2 linked regions of the Desulfosarcina ovata subsp. ovata genome follow. The protein of the gene in region 1 interacts with the protein of each later gene in a pairwise test. Links are inferred from orthologs where the notes say so. Each region holds a gene or a part of one and is shown on either strand. Other genes may lie near its edges.

Region 1 (3,097 bases):
TCTCAAAGGACGCATTGCCGTCAGCATCTTTTTTTTGGTATTTTATCTTTTGCTATCCGGCAGTGTTGAATATCTTCTGAAGCCCAGGGTGGTGGGAAAGCGGGTCCAGATGCACACCCTGGTGGTCTTTCTGGCCATTATCGGCGGCCTGCGGCTGTTCGGGATTCTCGGGATTATCTACGGGCCGCTGATCGCCACCGCTTTTCTCACCTTAACCGATATTTACCATGCCAGTTACCAGCGTCTGATCGAAGACATCTAACCCTGTACGGCGCAGCCCGTCGGTGAACCATGGGGTTTTCCGGCTGCTGCACCAACCTAGATAGAAGGACCGTGCACCAAGATGAGTGACAATTCAACCGAAGCGTTACAAAGCCCGGAAGTCAGCATCGAAAACGAAATGAAGCGTTCCTACCTGGATTACGCCATGAGCGTGATCATCGGCCGGGCGCTCCCCGATGTGCGCGACGGGCTCAAACCCGTTCACCGGCGTGTGCTCTTTGCCATGCGGGAGCTTAAAAACGACTACAACAAGCCTTACAAAAAATCGGCCCGCATCGTCGGCGACGTGATCGGTAAGTACCACCCCCACGGCGACAGTGCCGTGTACGAAACCATGGTGCGCATGGCCCAGGATTTTGCCATGCGCTACCCACTGGTCGACGGCCAGGGCAACTTCGGTTCCATTGACGGCGACCCGGCGGCAGCCATGCGGTACACCGAGGTGCGCATGCAGCGCCTGGCCCACGAGATGCTCGAGGACCTGGACAAAGAGACCGTCAACATGATTCCCAACTACGACGAGTCCCTTGAAGAACCCTCGGTCCTGCCGGCCAAATTTCCGGCGCTGTTGGTCAACGGCTCTTCGGGAATCGCCGTGGGCATGGCCACCAATATCCCGCCGCACAATCTCTCTGAGGTGATCGAAGGCATCAAGGCCCTGATCGACAACCCCATGATCACCTGCCACGAGTTGATGGCATTCATTCCCGGTCCTGATTTTCCCACCGCCGGTGTGATTCACGGTATCCAGGGCATCCGCGACGCCTATGAAACCGGTCGCGGCATTGTGCGGGTGCGCGCCCAGGTAGCGGTTGAGGAGAACAAGAAAACCGGCCAGGAAACCATTGTCGTGACCGAGATTCCCTACCAGGTGAACAAGGCGCGGCTGATCGAGAAGATCGCCGAGTTGATGAAGCACAAGGTGATCGAGGGGCTCAGGTTCGTGCGTGACGAGTCTGACCGCCGGGGCATGCGCATCGCCATGGCCGTGAAGAAAGACCACATGGCCGGCATCATCATCAATCAGCTCTACAAGCACACCCAGATGGAAAACAGTTTCGGGATCATCCTGCTGGCGGTGGTCAAAAATCGTCCCCAGGTACTCACCCTGAAGCAGATTCTGGAAAATTTCGTTCTCCATCGCAAGGAGATCGTCATCCGGCGCACCCGCTTCGACCTGAACAAGGCCGAAGCCCGGGCCCACATCCTCGAAGGCTTGAAGATCGCCCTGGACAACCTGGACGCGGTGGTCCAGCTGATCCGCAGCTCCAAAACGCCCCCGGAAGCCAAGGAACGCCTCATGCAGACCTTCAGCCTGACGGTGATCCAGGCCCAGGCCATTCTCGACATGCGTCTGCAGCGACTCACCGGCCTGGAGCGGGACAAAATTGTCGAGGAGTACGATGCCGTGCTCAAGGACATCGCCCGTTTCAAGGAGATTCTGGGCAGTGAGGCGTTGGTGCTGGGCATCATCAAGAACGAACTGGATATCCTCAAGGGGGAGTTCGGTGATGAGCGTCGCACCCAGATCGTGGCCGGCAGCCGTGCGTTGACCATCGAGGACATGATTGCCGAAGAGGACATGGTGGTCACCATCACCAACACCGGCTATATCAAACGCAACCCCATCACCCTCTACCAGAGCCAGCGGCGCGGCGGCCGGGGAAAGACCGCCATGGGCACCAAGGATGAGGATTACGTGACTCATCTGTTCGTGGCCTCCACGCACCACTATTTTCTCTTTTTCACCAACCTGGGCAAGGTCTACTGGTGCAAGGTGTATGACATTCCCCAGGCCGGCCGCCAGAGCCGCGGCAAGGCCATCGTCAACCTGCTTGAATTTGCCGATGGCGAGCGCATGACCGCCGTTTTGGCCGTGCCGGCCTTCGAGGCGGGGCTGCATGTGATCATGGCCACCCGCAACGCAACGGTGAAAAAGACCGATCTGATGGCTTACAGCCGGCCGAGGACCGGCGGCATCATTGCGCTGCACTTGGCCGAAGGGGATGAACTGATCGCCGTGAAACTTTCCGACGGCACCCAGAACGTTTTTCTGGGAACCGCCATGGGCAAATCGATCCGCTTCCACGAAACCGATGTGCGTCCCACCGGCCGCACGGCCCGGGGAGTGCGGGGCATGAGTCTGGCCGAGGGGGATCGTGTGGTCGGCATGGAGGTACTGCAGCATGGCCAGACGATGTTTACCGTTACCGAGAATGGTTACGGCAAACGCACCTCCATTGATGAATACCCGCTCCATCGCCGGGGCGGCAAAGGGGTGATCACCATCAAAACCAACCAACGCAACGGCCAGGTGGTGAGTATCCTGCTTGTGCAGGACGAAGACGACCTGATGCTGGTTACCGATACCGGCAAACTGATCCGCATGCCGGTCTCCGGTACCTCGGTGATCAGCCGCAACACCCAGGGGGTCAGGCTGATTGTGATGGAAGCGGAGGAACGGGTGGTCAGCGCCGCCAGCCTGGCGGAAGAAGATGCGCCCAATGGCGGTGACGCGGAAGACGATGCCGGTGGGACGGATGATGAGGCGCCGGAGGTGCAGGAATGATAATGCGTGATGCGAGTATCGAGACAACGGCCATTGGCGTCGTGGGCGCCGGCAGTTGGGGAACCGCGCTGGCCCAGCTTCTGGCTTCCCAGGGCTTTTCCATCGACCACTGGGTGTACGAGGATGAGGTGCGCGAGCAGATGCGCACGGACCGGGAAAATGGCCGTTTTCTGCCCGGCGTGCGGCTTTCCGATAACCTGCACCCTTCCGGCGACCTGGATGCGGTGGTGTCCGGCAAGGATCTGG
Region 2 (17,017 bases), 2.3 Mb from region 1 along the record:
GGCCGGCCGTTGAACCTGGTCAATTTTATTGAGCGCCAGCACCACCGGACGCTGATGCTGATCGAGTTTTTCCAGGAGCAGCTGTTCAGACGCCTTGTCCGGGTTGATGGCATCCACCACCAGCAAGATCAGGTCGACTTCCGCAAGGGTGGACAGGGCGGCATCGACGATGCGGGTGTTGAGCGGGTTGCGGGCCCGATGGATCCCCGGGGTATCCAGAAAAACCATCTGGGACGACTGGCGGTGCACCACACCCAAAATCCGATTTCGGGTGGTCTGGGGCTTTTTCGACGTAATCGACAGCTTCTGCCCCAGCATGCGGTTAAGCAGGGTGGATTTGCCGGCATTGGGGGCACCGAGGATGGCGACATAACCGGATCGGAAAGCGCCGGTCGCATCAGGATTGATCTCGTTATTCATCGCCAGTGACCCTTTCGATGGCCGACCAGACCTGTGGCAATCCCTGCCGCGTTTTGGCGGAAAAGAGGGTTAATGCGGTTTCATCCACGTTCAGGGCTCCCGCAATGGCCCGGCGCTGCTTTTTCTGGGCCGATTTCGACAATTTATCCGCCTTGGTCAGCACCAGGATGGCCGCCCGCCCGTAGAGCGACAGCCAATCGATGAAATTCTGTTCCTCGATACCGGGAATCCGCCGGATATCCAGAATCAACACCACGGCCCTGAGGGTTTCGCGCCCCTTCAAATAGGTTTCGATCATCGGTCCCCAGTGACGGCGCACCGACTCGGGAACCCGGGCATACCCGTAGCCGGGCAGATCCACCAGGGACAGGTTCTGGTTGACGGTGAAAAAATTGATCAGCTGGGTGCGGCCGGGCGTGGAACTGGTTTTCACCAGTCGTTTGCGGTTGACCAGGGTGTTGATCAGCGAAGATTTGCCCACGTTGGAGCGACCGGCAAACGCCACCTCGGGCAGCAGCGCCTCGGGGTACTGAGTGGGTTTGACGGCACTGGTGACAAATTCTGCCGATTTGACAAGCATGGGCGTTATCGTTCCGTTTACGACCGGGTCTTCAGATAGGCCTCCAGGCGGTTTAAGCCCTCGGCGATATTTTCCATGGAATTGGCGTAGGAAAACCGCAGGTACCCTTCCCCGTTTGCGCCAAAATCGATCCCCGGCGTCACGCCCACGCAGGCCTTCTCCAGAATCTCGAAGGCCAGGGCGTAAGAGTCGTTGGAGAGGTGTTTGGCATTGGCAAAGACGTAGAAGGCACCGGTGGGTTCGACGGTGATCCCCAACCCCATCTCTTTCAGGCGCCGGATCATGAATATCCGGCGTTCGTTGTAAATGCGTTTCATGCGGGCCACATCCTCGCCGGCCGATTTCAAGGCGGCGATCCCGGCCTTCTGGATCATGGCGTTGGCCGAAATAAAAAAGTTCTGCTGCACCTTCTGAATCGGACGCATGAATTCCTTGGGCGCGATCAAATACCCCAGGCGCAACCCGGTCATGGCAAACAGTTTGGAAAACCCGTTGAGCACAAACGCCCGGTCGGTGAACTCGAGGATGGAGTGCTCTTTTCCTTCGTAGACCAGCCCCTGGTAAATCTCATCGGAGACGATCCAGGGGGACATCCCGGCTATGGCCTGCATACGCGATTCGGACAGCAGGTTACCCGTGGGATTGGAGGGGGAGTTGATGAAAATTGCGCGGGTGCGGTCACCGAGCTTATTTTCGATGGCCTCGGGGCGGTACTGAAACCCATCCTCCTCGAAAACCGGTACCGTTACCGGCACCCCGCCGACGAACTTGATGAAATTGGGGTAGCAGGCGTAATGCGGGTCGGAAAGAATCACCTCGTCACCGGCCTCGAGCAGGGCGGCGAAGATCATGAAAATGGCCGGAGAGGTGCCCGAGGTCACCACCACCTGATCCGGCTGGACGGAAACGCCGTAAGTGGTGTGATAATACTCGCAGATCGCTTCCCGTAGTTCCGGAAGCCCCAGGCTGTGGGTATAATGGGTGAATCCGTTCGCCAGGGCATCGCAGGCAGCGGCTTTGACACATTCGGGGGTATCGAAATCGGGCTCGCCCACCTCCAGATGCACAATGTCTTTGCCTTCACATTCCAGTTCACAGGCCCGTTCCAGAACATCCATAACGATAAAGGATGTCATCTCTTCGGTGCGTTTCGATGCCATGCCCATTCCCCCTTGAAAAGGAAATCAGATTACCTTGTTGAGCGGATACTCGATAATACCTTCGGCACCCTGCTTGAGCAGTTCGGGAATCAGGTCCCGGACTACGTTGGTGCCCACGACCGTCTCCACGGAAAACCAATCCGACTGGTACAGGGAGGCGACGGTGGGAGCGTTGAGACTGGGCAGCAGATCGACCACCTGGGCCAGCTTTTCTTGCGGCACGTTCATCTTGATCCCGACCAGTTTTTCTCCCAGCAGGGCGCCTTTGAGCAAAAGGGCGATCTGTTCGACCTTTTCGCGCTTCTGCGGATCTTCCCAGGCGCTTCGATTAACGATCAGCTGGGTGTTGGTCTGCATGAGTTCGTGGATAATGCGCAGGCCGTGGGCCTTGATGGTGCTGCCGGTTTCGGTCACCTCGACAATGGCATCGGCCAGGCCGGAGACCACCTTGGCTTCCGTGGCCCCCCAGGAAAACGCCACTTTGACGGAGATATTGCGGCTCTCGAAATAGCGCTTGGTGAATTGCACCAGTTCGGTGGCGATCTTTTTGCCCTCCAAATCTTCAAGGGTTTTGATCGGTGAATCATAAGGGACCGCCAGCACCCAGCGGGCCGGACGGGCGCTGACCTTGGAATAGATCAGGTCTTCGGCCACATGCACATCGGAATCATTTTCGGCAATCCAGTCTTTTCCGGTAAGTCCGGCATCCAGGGTTCCGTTTTCCACATAGCGGGACATTTCCTGGGCACGGCAGATGGCACACTCGATGGACTCGTCGTTAATTTCCGGAAAATAACTGCGATCATTAACATTGATGGTCCAACCGGACCGTTTGAACAACGCAAACGTGGCGTTCTGCAAACTTCCTTTGGGAATACCCAACTTCAGCGGCATGGTCATTCTTTATAAACCTCCTTGGGATCAAAAACGGGCTCGCCGACAGTCACCAGCGACCCGTTGTCCACTTTTTGATAGAAGCAACTGGCATATCCGGTATGACAGGCCGCCCCGCCCACCTGTTCCACTTTAAGCAGCACGGTGTCGTTGTCGCAGTCCACCCGGATCTCCTTTACGTTTTGGATATGGCCGGATGTCAGTCCCTTGACCCACAGGGTGTCACGGCTCCGGCTGTAATAGGTGGCCCGTCCGGTTTTCAGCGTCTCTTCCCAAGCCGCCCGGTTCATAAACGCCAACATCAGGACATCACCGGTTTCAACATCCTGGGCAATGGCCGGAACCAGGCCGCCCATTTTTTCAAAATCGAGTTCAATCATTTGTTTTTACTCCATTCCCGTCCGTCTCCGACCATTCTTTGCCCGCCCCTCCATCAAAGCAACCATTGTTTCATTCATTCTGCCAACCGGATACAAACGATCCCATTTTAATGGGCGCCATCGGCCCGACAGAAGAAGCGGATCAGCCGTGTTCGGACAAATAAGATAAAACCGGATTATCTAATCAGATCGACTGCCGGAGTCAATCCCTTTTTTTTGCAACTGCGGGATAATCTTGCGAAAAATTATTTACTTTGTTAGGGTAATCCGATTAATCGTTCAATCCGCAAAAGAAGCGATAAAGGGATCGTTTACTACCGGAAAACCCGGCCTGCAGACCGGAAACAGATAACCGGACAGACTTTCTAATCCGCTATGACCAGAGAAAAAAGCACTTCGCAAATCATGAAAAACAGGGCTCGGCGAAAGCCCGGGGCAACCATCGGGCGACTGATCAAATGGTCACTGGCACTGGCTTTCGTCCTGATGTTGATGGGTACGGCAGCCATGGTCGGCGTCTACTACTATATGAGTGACGGTTTGCCGAAAATTTCGTCTCTGAGCGATTACCGCCCACCCATTATCACCACCGTATATTCGGATGACAACCGAAAAATAGCCGAATTCTACAAAGAGCGGCGAATCGTCGTGCCCCTATCGAAAATCCCGATTCAACTCCAACAGGCGTTTATCGCAGCTGAAGATTCGCGCTTTTACAAACACCAGGGCATCGATTTTTTCAGTATCGTCCGGGCATTCATCAAAAACCTGGAAGCGGGAGCGATTGTTCAGGGCGGCAGCACCATCACCCAGCAGGTCACCAAATCGTTTCTGTTGACCCCCGAACGCAGTTACGAAAGAAAAATTAAAGAGGCGATTTTGGCCTATCGCATCGACAAGACCTTTACCAAAGAGGAGATTCTTTACCTTTACCTGAATCAGATCTACCTGGGACATGGGGCCTATGGTGTCGAAGCGGCCGCCGAAAACTATTTCGGAAAGTCCGTCAGTGAGTTGAACCTGGCCGAATGTGCCATTCTGGCCGGACTGCCCCAGGCCCCCAGCCGATATTCACCTTTCCGCCACCCCGAGCGGGCCAAACAGCGTCAAATTTACGTGCTCAACCGGATGCTCGAGGAAGGCTTCATCGATAATACGCAAGTCACCGAAGCCATTGACGTCAAGATGGACATCAAACCCAGGCGAAACTGGTACATCGAAGAGGTCCCCATCTATACCGAACACGTCCGGCGCTATGTGGAAAAAAAATACGGCGCCGATGCCCTCTATACGCAGGGACTGAAAATTTTTACCGCCGTCAACATCGAGATGCAGAAAGCGGCCCGCCGGGAAATAGAAAAAGGCCTGCGCGATCTGGACCGCCGGCAGGGATACCGGGGGCCGGAATCTCACCTGGCCGTCGAGGCGATTGAACCATTTTGTGAGGAACAAAAGGCCCTGATCGAAAAATCCCCGCTGGTCGAAGGAAACTCGGTCAAGGGTGTGGTGATCGACGTGGACGACAGCGGGGGAAAAGCCACGGTGCGCATGGGGGATGCGCGGGGGATGATTCCCATCGATGATATCCGCTGGGCACGCAAACCCAATCCAAAACTGGCCGCCTATCAGGCTCGCGTCAAGAAAGTGAGCCGCGTGCTCGCCACCGGCGATGTAATTCTGGTTCGATTGAATAAAAAGACAAACAATGAAGAGTTATGGGACCTGTCTCTGGATCAGGTGCCTGATGCCCAGAGCGCCCTGCTCTGCATTGAGGCGGAAACCGGCCTCGTCAAAGTGATGGTCGGTGGCCGTGATTTCATGGAAAGCCAGTTTAACCGCGCCGTTCAATCCCATCGTCAGCCAGGATCGGCCTTCAAACCGATTCTCTATGCGGCGGCACTGGACAAAGGCTATACCGCGGCAACCGAAATCATCGACGCCCCCATTGTTTTTGATGATGAGGAGCGTGACTTAACCTGGAAACCGAAAAATTACGGAAAGAAATTCTACGGACCCACGCTGCTGCGTGAAGCACTGACCAAATCCCGTAATGTGGTCTCCATTAAAATTCTTCAGGATATCGGCGTGGATTACTGCATTGACTACGCCAGAAAACTGGGCATCACATCGCCCTTGGCGCGAGATCTTTCCATCGCCCTGGGATCCTCTGGGGTAACGCTCCTCGAACTGGTCAATGCCTATGCGGTTTTCGCCAACCAGGGATATCTGATCGAACCGGCCTTCATCACAAAAATTGAAGATCGATGGGGAAATGTGCTCGAAGAAATGAACCCTTCCAGGGAAAGGGTAATCGAAAAAAGCACGGCTTACATCATCACCAGCCTGATGGAAAGCGTGGTCAAGGAAGGCACTGGAAAACGGGTCAGGGCACTTAACCGTCCTGTCGCCGGTAAAACCGGCACCACCAATGATCTGCAGGATGCCTGGTTTATGGGCTACACCCCACAGTATATTACCGGTGTTTGGGTCGGCCACGATATAAACAAAACCCTGGGCAAAGGTGAAACCGGATCAAGAACCGCCAGCCCCATCTGGCTCGGTTTCATGCAGGCGGTGCTGAAAGACAAACCGGTACGCGTCTTTCCGGTTCCCGAAGGCGTCGTTTTCGCAAAAATCGATGCTCGGACCGGCTTGTTGCCCATTCCCGAATCCCGCGACACCATCTTTGAATGTTTTAAGGAAGGCACGGAGCCAACCGAGTACACCAAACGGCCAAACAGCATTGTGGATGCGGAATCGTTCTTTAAATCCGACATGTAATGGCGACCCGGCCATGGTTTGACGGATTCATTTTACGATCCTTATATCTGAAAGTCGAACCGTATGATCAAAGTCCTGCTGGCAGACGATCACAGTATTGTTCGGGCCGGTTTGCGCCGGATTGTCGAAGAAAGTGGCGACATTGAAGTCGTGGCCGAAGCGTCGGATGGCCGCGAAGCGATTCTGGCGGTCAGAAAGGAAAAACCCGATGTGGCGGTGATTGATATATCCATGCCCGTATTGGATGGACTGGAAGTAATCACCCAACTGAAAAGCGAAAATCCGCAATTGCCGATTCTCGTTTTAACCATGCACGAAGAACATCAGTATGTGGTGCGCGCCATCGAGACCGGCGCCATGGGCTATATCACCAAACAGAGCGCACCGGAGCAACTGGTCAAAGCGATCCGCAAGGTTCATTCCGGGTCCCTTTTTCTAACTGCCGATGCCGCCGAAGCACTGGCGCTCCGGGTTGCCAAAGGAAGTCAGTCCCAAAGCCCGCTGGAAACCCTCTCTACCCGCGAACTCCAGGTGTTGCGCCGTCTGGCCATGGGTTACACCAACCGCGAAATCGCCTCGGCCTATCACATCAGCATAAAAACCGTTGATACCTATCGGTTCCGTCTTTTGAAAAAACTGAATCTGCGCAACAACGCCGACCTTTCCCGATTTGCCATTCAGAACCGCCTCATTGAAGCTTGACCCGGCCATACAGCCGGATGGCTGCCTGTCTGACCGGAAGATCCCCATCATTTAAAAGCAAACGGATCTCTTCTTTCAGCAGATGGTAATCGTCGGCTTTACAGCCCAACAGATTGTCCAACACCTGAAGACGGACCCGGGGTTCCCGGTCAGCCAGAAGCCGGCGGTAAAAATCCACAATCCTTGTCGTCAGGGGAAGCATTCCCAACCCGGTCAGGCCATCCACCCGCAACTCCATGGGAATATCGCCCATATTTTCAATATAGACGGATTCGACATCCGGAAACTTTTCTGCGAACCGCCAGAGATGGAGCAATATGCTGCGTTTCTCTTCCATTAACCCCACCTGCAGGCGCGTTGTCAGAAATTCGAAAACATATCCATCTCCCACGGATACCATTGCCGACACCACTGCGGCCTGAACATCACGGTCAAGATCGTCAAAATGATGAATCAGTGCCGAAACCGCCGGGTGGTTTCCCTCCCAACCCAGCGCCAATGCACAGGCAATTCGAATCGATGGCGCCGAATGGTCCAGCATGTTGATCAACGCAGCGTTGAGCGATAGGACATCTCTGCTCAGGGAGGCAGCCAGGCCCAGTTGAACCGCAGCGGCAGCGCGAATCTGTTCATCCGTTGCTCCTCCCACCACCAGATCGTACAATGGCCACAACACCCTGTCCTTTCCGGCATAGCCGAGCAGTGGAATGATCTTTATCAGCAGGGGCGTATCGGCATGCGGCAAGGCCTCGAGAAGGATGGCGATGCCGCTTTCCGGATCACTCAAAAAGGATTCCATATCCTCAAGATAACCTCGCACCTTATCCAAAAGGCGATGGGAACGATCAAACGGAATAAGTGTGGCCTTTTTCATTTATATTCAATTGAATGGGGTTTGTTTTGCATGAAGGCATTTCAATATGTATTTGGCTGGAAAATCCGCATGGCAGAAATAGGTTCTGCCCATCTCGGATGCATGCTGGCAGATCGTTTCTATAATCTGCGCTTTTTCGCCTTCACTGACAAAATTTCTTTCATGCTTCTGTTTAAAAACGACCGACGGACCCAGCAGATCCCTTATCTTCTGATACTTTTTTTCGTCCATAAAAAAATGGGTAAACCATTTTTTGTCCACGCAAACAACAATCTCGATCCAAATGCAAATATACCATCGATCGGCAGCAATTTTTCTGGATTGATCAATACACTGCATCGTTAATCCATTATCCAGTTGGACGGATAAGATCGGATCGGTTGACATGGCTTACTCCTTAAAACAGAGACAGTTGTTTCTGTATCGCTGGTTGTGGCCGGTTCAGGCCGGTTGCGCTGAATTCCTTATAGATGTTTTCGATATCGTTGACAAAGGGAGAGAGTTGGCGCGGTTGCATCTGGCCATTGATCAGTCGGGTCTTGGCCCGGGTCAGAAAGAGATGCCGCTTGGCCCGGGTCAGCGCCACATAGAACAGCCGGCGTTCCTCTTCCAGATCAGCGGGACGATTAACGGATTGATAGGGAATCCATCCATCTTCGCAGCCCGCAATAAAAACCACCGAAAATTCAAGCCCCTTTGACGCATGCATGGTGCTCAGGGAAACTTTTTCAACCCGATGGTCATAAGTATCCGTATCCCTGCAAAGGGCGAGCGCTGCTAAAAACCCGGCCGCATCATCCGAACGATGCGCATCGGCCGCTTCCATCATGTGCTGAAATCCCTTTTCAAATCCCGGTTCATCACCAACGGTTTCAAGTATGCCACTTTGTTCGGTGATCATATCGAGACCGGATCGCAGCGAAAGGGTCTCCACTCGTTGCTTCCAGTCCGATATTTGGTTTAAAAAATCGTATAATTGCTGCTGCTTTGATATTCCCATGCCGGGGATGGGCAATCGTCGCGATTGAATCAGGGCCTCTTTAATTGGCAGACGGTTCCGATAAGCCCATGACTTCAGTTTTTCCACTGTTTTCCCGGAAATACCGGGTTTCAGGTGATCACTGGCCATCTGGATGTCGGCAAACGTCCCCAATCCATGAATCAGCCTGAAAATAGAAACGACCCCTTTTATTCCAGGATGGTCCAATACGGATTGACGATCGATCACCTGGCAGGGAATACCGGCCTTTTCCAGCATTCGCCGAATGGGATCGGCCTGAATTCGGGTTCGAAACAAAACCGCAAAGTCGGAAAAGCTCAAGCCGCCTGTTTGTGTGGATCCATCCACCGCACCGGAATCCATTGAAAAAAAGCCAATGCCGCCGATCATCGTTTCAATGGTCTTGCCAATGGCCACCGCTTCGGTATTTTCCGTTTGCGCTTCCGTGACCTGAATGGTGCGATCGCCGACGTGGTCGGAATAGACGGCCCGACGATGGCCGGTGTCGAGCCGTTCGGCATTCTTTTGGATTACCTGCGACGATACCTCCAGAATGGTTTGGGTGGATCGATAGTTTTTTCTCAGGAAGACGACTTCCGCCCCGGGATAGTCTTTTAAAAACCAGTTAAAACAGGTAATGTCAGACCCTCTGAATCCATAAATGGACTGGTCTGGATCCCCAATCACGCACAGGCGGGCCTGATCCCCGGCAAGTCGGCGAACAAGCCGGTATTGGCCGGCATTGATATCCTGATATTCATCGATAAATATATCACTGAACCGATTGACGTATCGATCCTGAATCGACGATTCGTTTTCCAGCAGCTGAACCGTTCGAAAAATAAGATCCTCAAAATCCAATAGATGATCAATATCCATCAACCGTTCATAGGTCTGATAGCAGCGTTCGAACATGGCTGCCAGATCGGGTGGACACAGATCGTCCAATGGATCCTGACTGGAAAGCAATTTCTGTTTGGCCGCGACAATCCAGCCCATCAGATCATCGACTTTAACGGGACTCGCTTTGCCTGTCAGCCCATTTAAAGCCAAAACATCACGGACCAGTTCTCTGCGATGCCCTTCATCGATGACCGAAAACGGCTGATCGGCCTGCCATTGACTTAAAATCCGGTAACCCAAGGAATGAAAGGTCCCCAGGATGGGCATCGACTGGGAATCCCCAAGCATTGTGCGCAGCCGTTCGCGCATCTCTGTTGCCGCTTTGTTGGTAAAGGTCACGGCAAGCACACGCCGGGCATCGACCCCGGCGTTGACGATGCCTCCAATTTTATGGGTCAGGGTGCGGGTTTTTCCGGTACCGGGTCCGGCCACGATCATCAGCGCCCGGTTTTCAAAATCGACGGCCGCCTGCTGCGCCGGATTTAATTGAATGGAATGATCCTTGACTGAGCACGGTGTTATATCCGGTAATGGATTTGGCGGTTGGGAAATTTTTTTCTTGGTGGGCGGTTTCACCCCATCTGTGATTTTGTCCGCAGTTGCAAACAGACTGCGTTGTCCGGAAACCGTTGATCGCTCCGCCTCGGAAAAAATCCGGACCGTACCGAACAACCCATCATATCCCGGCGAAAACGATACGCGATCATCCCGCATGCGAGAAATCGCCTCGGCGAGCAGGGGCACGCCGGCCGATTCAATTTTTTCGGTGTCGAGGTAATGCAGGATATTGAACTCATTTCCCAGTTTTTCCAACAACACCCGGTAGGTTTGCGACACCTTTTTTGATTTTGGTCCGACCCTGAATATTTCGGAAAGCAGATTTTCTAAGGGAATCAACCGATAAAAAGGAAATGTCCGCGTTGGGCGAACCCCTTCTGTACGGGTGGCCAGAGTTTCCACACGGTGCAACACCCCAAGGGTAAGTGGTTTGTTGCAGACCGGACAGATTCCCTGATGCAACAGGGTTTCAGCCGGCGAAAAACAGACCTCGCATTTGCGATGGCCATCCACATGATATTTCCCCTCTTCGGGATAAAACTCGAAAGTACCCAGAAACTGATCTTTATCTCCCTTTTCCATGGCCCAGCGCATAGCATGATAACTCAATTCCGTTTTAAATATATTGGCCTCTCGGCCGAGCTTGGATGGTGAGTGAGCATCGGAATTGGATATTAAGGTAACCTGATCCAGATCGGATACGCGCCAGTTCATCGGCGGATCCGATGACAGACCGGTTTCTGCGGCGAAAATATGGTGACTCAAATCTTCAAAACAGTCAGATAAGGTATCAAATCCTGATTTCGATCCCAACATGGAAAACCAGGGCGTCCAAATGTGAGCGGGCACAAGAAACCCATTTTCGGATGTTTCCAATGTAATTTCAAGCAAATCCCGCGCATCCAAACCAAGGATCGGCCTGCCGTCCGAACAGATATTGCCAATCGCATCCAAACGACCATTAAACCGCTTCACATCCTCAATATCCGGAAAAAACACAAGATTATGATTCTTCCGGGTTCGATCTTGCTTTTTATAGATATTACTGATTTCACAGCTGAGCATAAACCGTACCGGCGCCCGGCAGGAAACGGGCACCTGCGGATCACAGCTTTTTTCAATGTCGCTTCTCAGCCGATACAGGCCCGGTTCAGCGGGTTCGAGTTTATCGATGATCTGGGCAAACCAATCCGGGTGAGTGAAATCACCGGTGCCCACCACCGTTATTCCCTTGAGCTGAGCCCATATATAAATATTTTCAAGATCAAGATCTTTGGCGGTCGCCCTTGAAAACTTTGAGTGGATATGCAGGTCAGCTATAAAAGTATTTGAGTTCATTATATATTTTTAATTTAAAATTATTGAATTCTGTATGATTCAATATCTTTTGTCAATAGGCCAGGATGAACCGCGGACGATATCATCATCATGCCTATGAAAGATGATATTTTCAGCCGCCACTTCTGGTCGGTTTTCTAAAAAAGACCTTGAAAAAGATACTAAAAAAATGTATATGTATGCGTTTTTAATTAAAATTACTAACATCTTAGCTGGATTCGGAATCATCTATGGGAATATTTTCTTCTTCTGTTTCGATTACGCAATACTTTGTCGAGGGCAAACTCGACGAACCGATCATTGAAACCATATCCAAGGGATTAAAAAAACAGTCAATCGAGGAAATTGACAACGAATCGTCAGATAAAGCCATTGGATGGACCTGTTTTAACGATCCTTTCAATACGGATTTTGATAAAAATCCATTTTTGATCGGCACTCATTTGGTTTTTTCCATGCGTATCGATAAAAAATCGATTCCCGCAAAAATTGTTCAAAAACACTATACTCTGGAAATGAAAAAGCGGCTTGAATCCAGTGGTCGCGAGTTTTTAAGCAAAACCGAAAAAAAAGAAATCAAAGACCATGTACTCCATTTATTGAATCTGAGAATTCCTGCAACCCCGAACATTTATGATCTGATCTGGAATTACGAAGAAGGTCGCCTGTGGTTTTTTTCCAATTTGAAAGGGGCCAATGAAGAACTGGAAACCCTTTTTACCCGGTCATTCAAATTAAAACTGATCCGGCTTTTTCCATACAGCATGGCGACATTGACATCGCCGCTGTCGGATATGGAAAAAGATACCATTGCCCAACTCAGTCAAACCCGATTCACGGAGTAACCATATTCCTATGCTGGATGTCGCTGTTGCATACAACCGATACAAATTTATTGGTAATGAATTTTTGACCTGGCTTTGGTTTAGCACCGATACCAATCAGGACTATTTTAAAACGATCGATGAAACCATCACAACACTGGATATCGGCAACCGTATCGTTCTTGAGAACAATGTCAATGATACCAGTGAAATCATTACGATCAAAGGGGATGATGCCGGATTGGAAGAGGGGCTCCTCTCCCTTCGCAAGGGTGCCGTGGTCGTTGAGATGAATCTGATCTACAAAACGGAAAATCAGGAGTGGAAATTCTCAATCAAAGGCGAAAGCCTCAGTTTTTCAAGTCTCAAGGTCCCTGAAACCGGTCCAATGGAAACAAAAGACGACGTCGAGGGGTTATTGCTGGAAAAAGCCTATCTTTTCGAAAAAGCAATCCATCTGATCAATGGCCTCTTTAACGCGTTTCTCAAACTGAGGGCATCGGTGGAATGGGATCAAACTGTGGTTCCGGCGATTCGAAAATGGGTGCTGCCCTGATGGCTGATGATTACCAGCCGCAGCGGACTGATATCGGGTTAATAATTTGTGAGTTATGAACAAATTCGATTTCGTTGCCCATGAAAGCGTGAATTTAAAAATGTATAGAAGGGGTTATTAACGGGCAAGGTATAAAATTAACCCAATATTTTTAAATTGTTATAGATTTATTAACTTTTTGTCAGCTCTAAGTAGAATAAGAACCTTTACAAAAGGAATTCTATTATGAAATTCACGATCAACAAATCTCAAATTGTAAGCGTGCTGGCAAAGATTCAGGGGTTGGCCGGACGACGTAGCAATCTAGCCATTACCGAAAACATATTGATCCGTAGCGGTAATGAGGGGGTTCATCTGACGGCCACTGATCTTGAAACCGGATTTGAGGGGTTTTATGGGGCTGTGGTAGATACAGAGGGGGCTATTGCCGTCAGCGCAAAAAAACTATACGAAATTTTACGTGAATTCCCTTCAGATGACATTGTGATCAACGAAATTGAAAATCGGTGGATCGAAATCGGCAGTGGCAAAATTCAATACCACATCGTTGGAATGAATCCCGACGATTTTCCGGAAACACCGCACATTACTGAAGTCAATTTTTTTCCGATTGATGCCTCTGTTCTCGAAAAAATGATTGAACGCGCCACGATTATTTCTGCGGCCGGAGATGAAAAGCGGGCCCATATCAACGGTGTTTTCGTCGAGCGAATCAAAACCGAAGATATTTGTTGCTTCCGTTTTGTATCGACGGACGGCAGCCGGTTGAATTCAGTCGATCATCAATTTGATATGTCGCAGACCATTGATGCGGGTGAAGGGGTACTGGTGCCAAAAAAAGGACTTAATGAGGTTGCCAAATTTTTAGACATCGAAGGCGATGTTCAAGTGGGCATCAAGGATAGCAATTTCGTTGTCCAAAAAGAGGCTGAGACAATTATTATCCGTATGCTTGAAGGAGAGTTTCCCAAATACGATGACATTCTGAAAAAGGGAACGGTCCACCTGATTGAGTTGGATAAAGTAAAATTTTCCAAGATGCTGAAACGAATGTCCATCCTGGCCACGGATAATTATAAAGGCGCCGTATTCAACTTTGATGAAAATAAACTGGTGGTCACTGCCACCAATCCGGACTATGGTGAGTCCAAGGAAGAAATGGAAATTGAGTTTTCCGGCGACGTTATTGAAGCCGCGTTTAACCCGAAATTTTTTCTGGATACATTGAGTGTTATTGAGGATGACAATATCATTCTCAATATTGTAGACGGCAACCACCCCTGCATTATCGAAGGCGACGGGGACAAAACTTTTACCAGCGTCATCATGCCAATGAGAATTTAAAATTAATGAACGACAATTACGATGCAAATAGTATTGATGTGTTGGAGGGACTTGAACCGGTTCGGTTAAGACCTTCCATGTATATTGGAAACGTCGATGTGGCGGGTCTGCACCATCTCGTCTATGAAGTGGTTGATAACAGCATTGACGAAGCCATGGCTGGATTTTGCGATGATATCCGGGTCACGATCCACCCGGACAACAGTATTAGCGTTGAAGACAATGGGCGCGGCATTCCGGTTGATATTCACCGTACGGAAAATATCCCTGCTGTCGAGGTTGTTTTAACCAAGTTGCATGCTGGGGGAAAATTTGACAATGACAGTTATAAGGTTTCCGGGGGACTTCACGGTGTGGGCGTCAGTGTGGTCAATGCCCTATCCAAAAAGCTTGAAGTCGAGATCTACGCCAAAGGAAAGATCTATTATCAGACATATGCACAGGGGATAAAAACAAGTGAACTGACCGCTAAAGGAGATACGGACAAAAGGGGCACAAAAATCCATTTTATCCCCGACGAAACCATCTTCAATGTTAGTGAGTTCAATTACGATATTCTTTCCAGACGGCTTCGGGAACTGGCCTTCCTGAATAAAGGGGTCAATATTTTTATTGAAGACGAGCGTTTCGATAAAAATGAAAAATTCTTTTACGAAGGCGGTATCGTTTCATTTGTCGAATATTTGAATAAACGTCATGCTGTTTTGCATGAACCCGTATTTATCGAAGGTTATCGAAATGATGTCAATATCGAAGTCGCAATTCAATACAATGCGACCTATAAAGAAAATATTTTTTCTTTTGCTAATAATATCAATACAATAGAAGGTGGATTTCATCTTATCGGATTCAAGGCCGCGCTGACCCGATGCATTAATCAATATTGTTTAAACGGAAATTTGCCAAAAAATCTTTCGGCCAAAATCAGTGGCGACGATGTTCGTGAAGGATTGACCGCCATCATCAGCGTAAGGATAAAATCGCCGCAGTTTGAGGGTCAAACCAAAACCAAACTGGGAAACAGCGAAGTCAAAGGTCTGGTCGAATCGCTGGTCAATGAAAAACTCAGCGCTTTCATGGAGGAAAATCCCGCTGTATCGAGAAAGATTATCGAAAAAGCAGTCGATGCCGCCAGAGCGAGGGATGCGGCAAAACGGGCGCGGGATTTGGCCAGAAACAAGGGAGCCCTGATCGATTCCACCCTTCCGGGGAAACTGGCTGAGTGCCAAATTTCCGACCCGGCTTTAAGGGAACTGTTTCTGGTCGAGGGGGATTCCGCCGGTGGTTCCGCAAAACAGGGTCGGGACAGAAAATTTCAGGCCATTTTGCCGTTGAAAGGCAAAATATTGAATGTGGAAAAGGCCCGCTTCGATAAAATTCTGCGCAGCGAAGAGATAAAGAATATTATCACTGCCTTGGGAACGGGTGTAGGAAAAGAAGAATATAATATTGAGAAAATCCGCTATCACAAGATCATTATAATGACCGATGCGGATGTTGACGGATCCCATATCCGAACCTTGTTGCTTACTTTTTTTTACCGACAAATGCCTGAATTGGTAGATAAAGGGTATTTGTACATCGCCCAACCGCCGCTTTTTAAAATAGGCAAGGGAAAGAGCGAATCCTACATAAAAAATGAAAAAGAGCTGAATGATTTCATTCTGAAAAAAATATGCGAGAAAAAACATATTAAAATTGTCGAGACCGAAAGGATCCTCTCGGATCATCATCTTTTTGTTTTCTTGGGTGATTTGAGCGAATATGTTGCCTCGATGGCCAAATTGGAAATAAGCGGGTATCATCAGAATGTTGTCGAAACGTTGATTAAAGCAGATGTCCTGGATAAATCCTTTCTTCAAGATCAGGAAAAGATGCGTCTGCTGCAGGCGAAATTTGAAGAGGAAGGCTATTCAACAGAGGCATTGCCATGGAATGAAGAAGACGATATTTTTGAATTAATTGTAAAAACGCCCGATCAGAACAACTATCAGCAGGACAATATTGTTGGAAGGAATCTGATCTATTCATCGGATTATCAAAAATGTTTGATGTTGTATAAAAAAATAGAAAGTCAGGATATTCCGCCCTTTGAAGTGACAACGATCGATCGTGAAGACACACCCGTCAGCGTGGAAGATAAATTCAGACTGCTGCAGGTTCTTATCGAAGAAGGTAAAAAAGGTCTCAATATCCAGCGGTACAAAGGCCTTGGTGAAATGAATCCGGAACAGTTATGGCAAACCACCATGCATCCCGACAAGCGTAACCTATTGAAAGTGACGGTGGAGGATGCTGTCGAATCGGATGAAATTTTTACTGTTTTAATGGGGGATGAAGTCGAACCCAGAAGAGATTTTATCCAAAATAATGCGCTGGAAGTCAGTATGTTGGATATTTAAATTTCCATAAATAAAGAATCCCTGATATTCAATGGAATATCAGGGATTCTTGAATGGGTGCGCTCCTTTAATGACAAATATGGTTACAGGATCAGCTTCAGATGCAATTGGTGGATCAGGATAGTCGGTTCAGCGATGAGGCCAGCGGTAAGTCAGATTATCTGCTTAAAAGAGCAAATACTGACTCTCATAATCACCAGTGGTTGTCAATCCTTTTTTTTTAAATTGTTAATACGTTTAACAAGTTTGTAGGATCCTATAATTAAAAATCGATATTTCCCGGTGTCCTTGGAAAAGGAAC

The links.
Region 2: the proteins of gyrA (region 1) and gyrB interact in binary tests that used the Escherichia coli proteins (3 or more experiments, as listed by UniProt). The link is inferred for Desulfosarcina ovata subsp. ovata from one-to-one orthologs.

Annotation. Positions count from the first base shown.
Region 1 is NZ_AP021879.1:1,821,083-1,824,179, reverse strand. It holds gyrA (DNA gyrase subunit A), read left to right. Parts: upstream 1-343; coding sequence 344-2,851; downstream 2,852-3,097. Other genes in the region: GN112_RS08235 (NAD(P)H-dependent glycerol-3-phosphate dehydrogenase), read left to right, coding at 2,848-3,097; GN112_RS08245 (AI-2E family transporter), read left to right, coding at 1-262. UniProt on the Escherichia coli protein: A type II topoisomerase that negatively supercoils closed circular double-stranded (ds) DNA in an ATP-dependent manner to maintain chromosomes in an underwound state.
Region 2 is NZ_AP021879.1:4,105,256-4,122,272, forward strand. Bases 13,932-17,017 are described here. They hold gyrB (DNA topoisomerase (ATP-hydrolyzing) subunit B), read left to right. Parts: upstream 13,932-14,319; coding sequence 14,320-16,716; downstream 16,717-17,017. Other genes in these bases: dnaN (DNA polymerase III subunit beta), read left to right, coding at 13,932-14,314; asnS (asparagine--tRNA ligase), read right to left, coding at 16,979-17,017. Outside these bases: GTPase Era, read right to left, coding at 1-420; yihA (ribosome biogenesis GTP-binding protein YihA/YsxC), read right to left, coding at 413-1,000; GN112_RS18185 (pyridoxal phosphate-dependent aminotransferase), read right to left, coding at 1,018-2,160; hisG (ATP phosphoribosyltransferase), read right to left, coding at 2,185-3,060; hisI (phosphoribosyl-AMP cyclohydrolase), read right to left, coding at 3,057-3,434; GN112_RS18200 (penicillin-binding protein 1A), read left to right, coding at 3,840-6,215; GN112_RS18205 (response regulator), read left to right, coding at 6,279-6,917; GN112_RS18210 (HEAT repeat domain-containing protein), read right to left, coding at 6,904-7,704; GN112_RS18215 (hypothetical protein), read right to left, coding at 7,798-8,178; GN112_RS18220 (UvrD-helicase domain-containing protein), read right to left, coding at 8,189-10,966; GN112_RS18225 (recombination-associated protein RdgC), read left to right, coding at 11,821-12,435; GN112_RS18230 (hypothetical protein), read left to right, coding at 12,500-12,970; more of dnaN, read left to right, coding at 13,196-13,931. UniProt on the Escherichia coli protein: DNA gyrase negatively supercoils closed circular double-stranded DNA in an ATP-dependent manner to maintain chromosomes in an underwound state.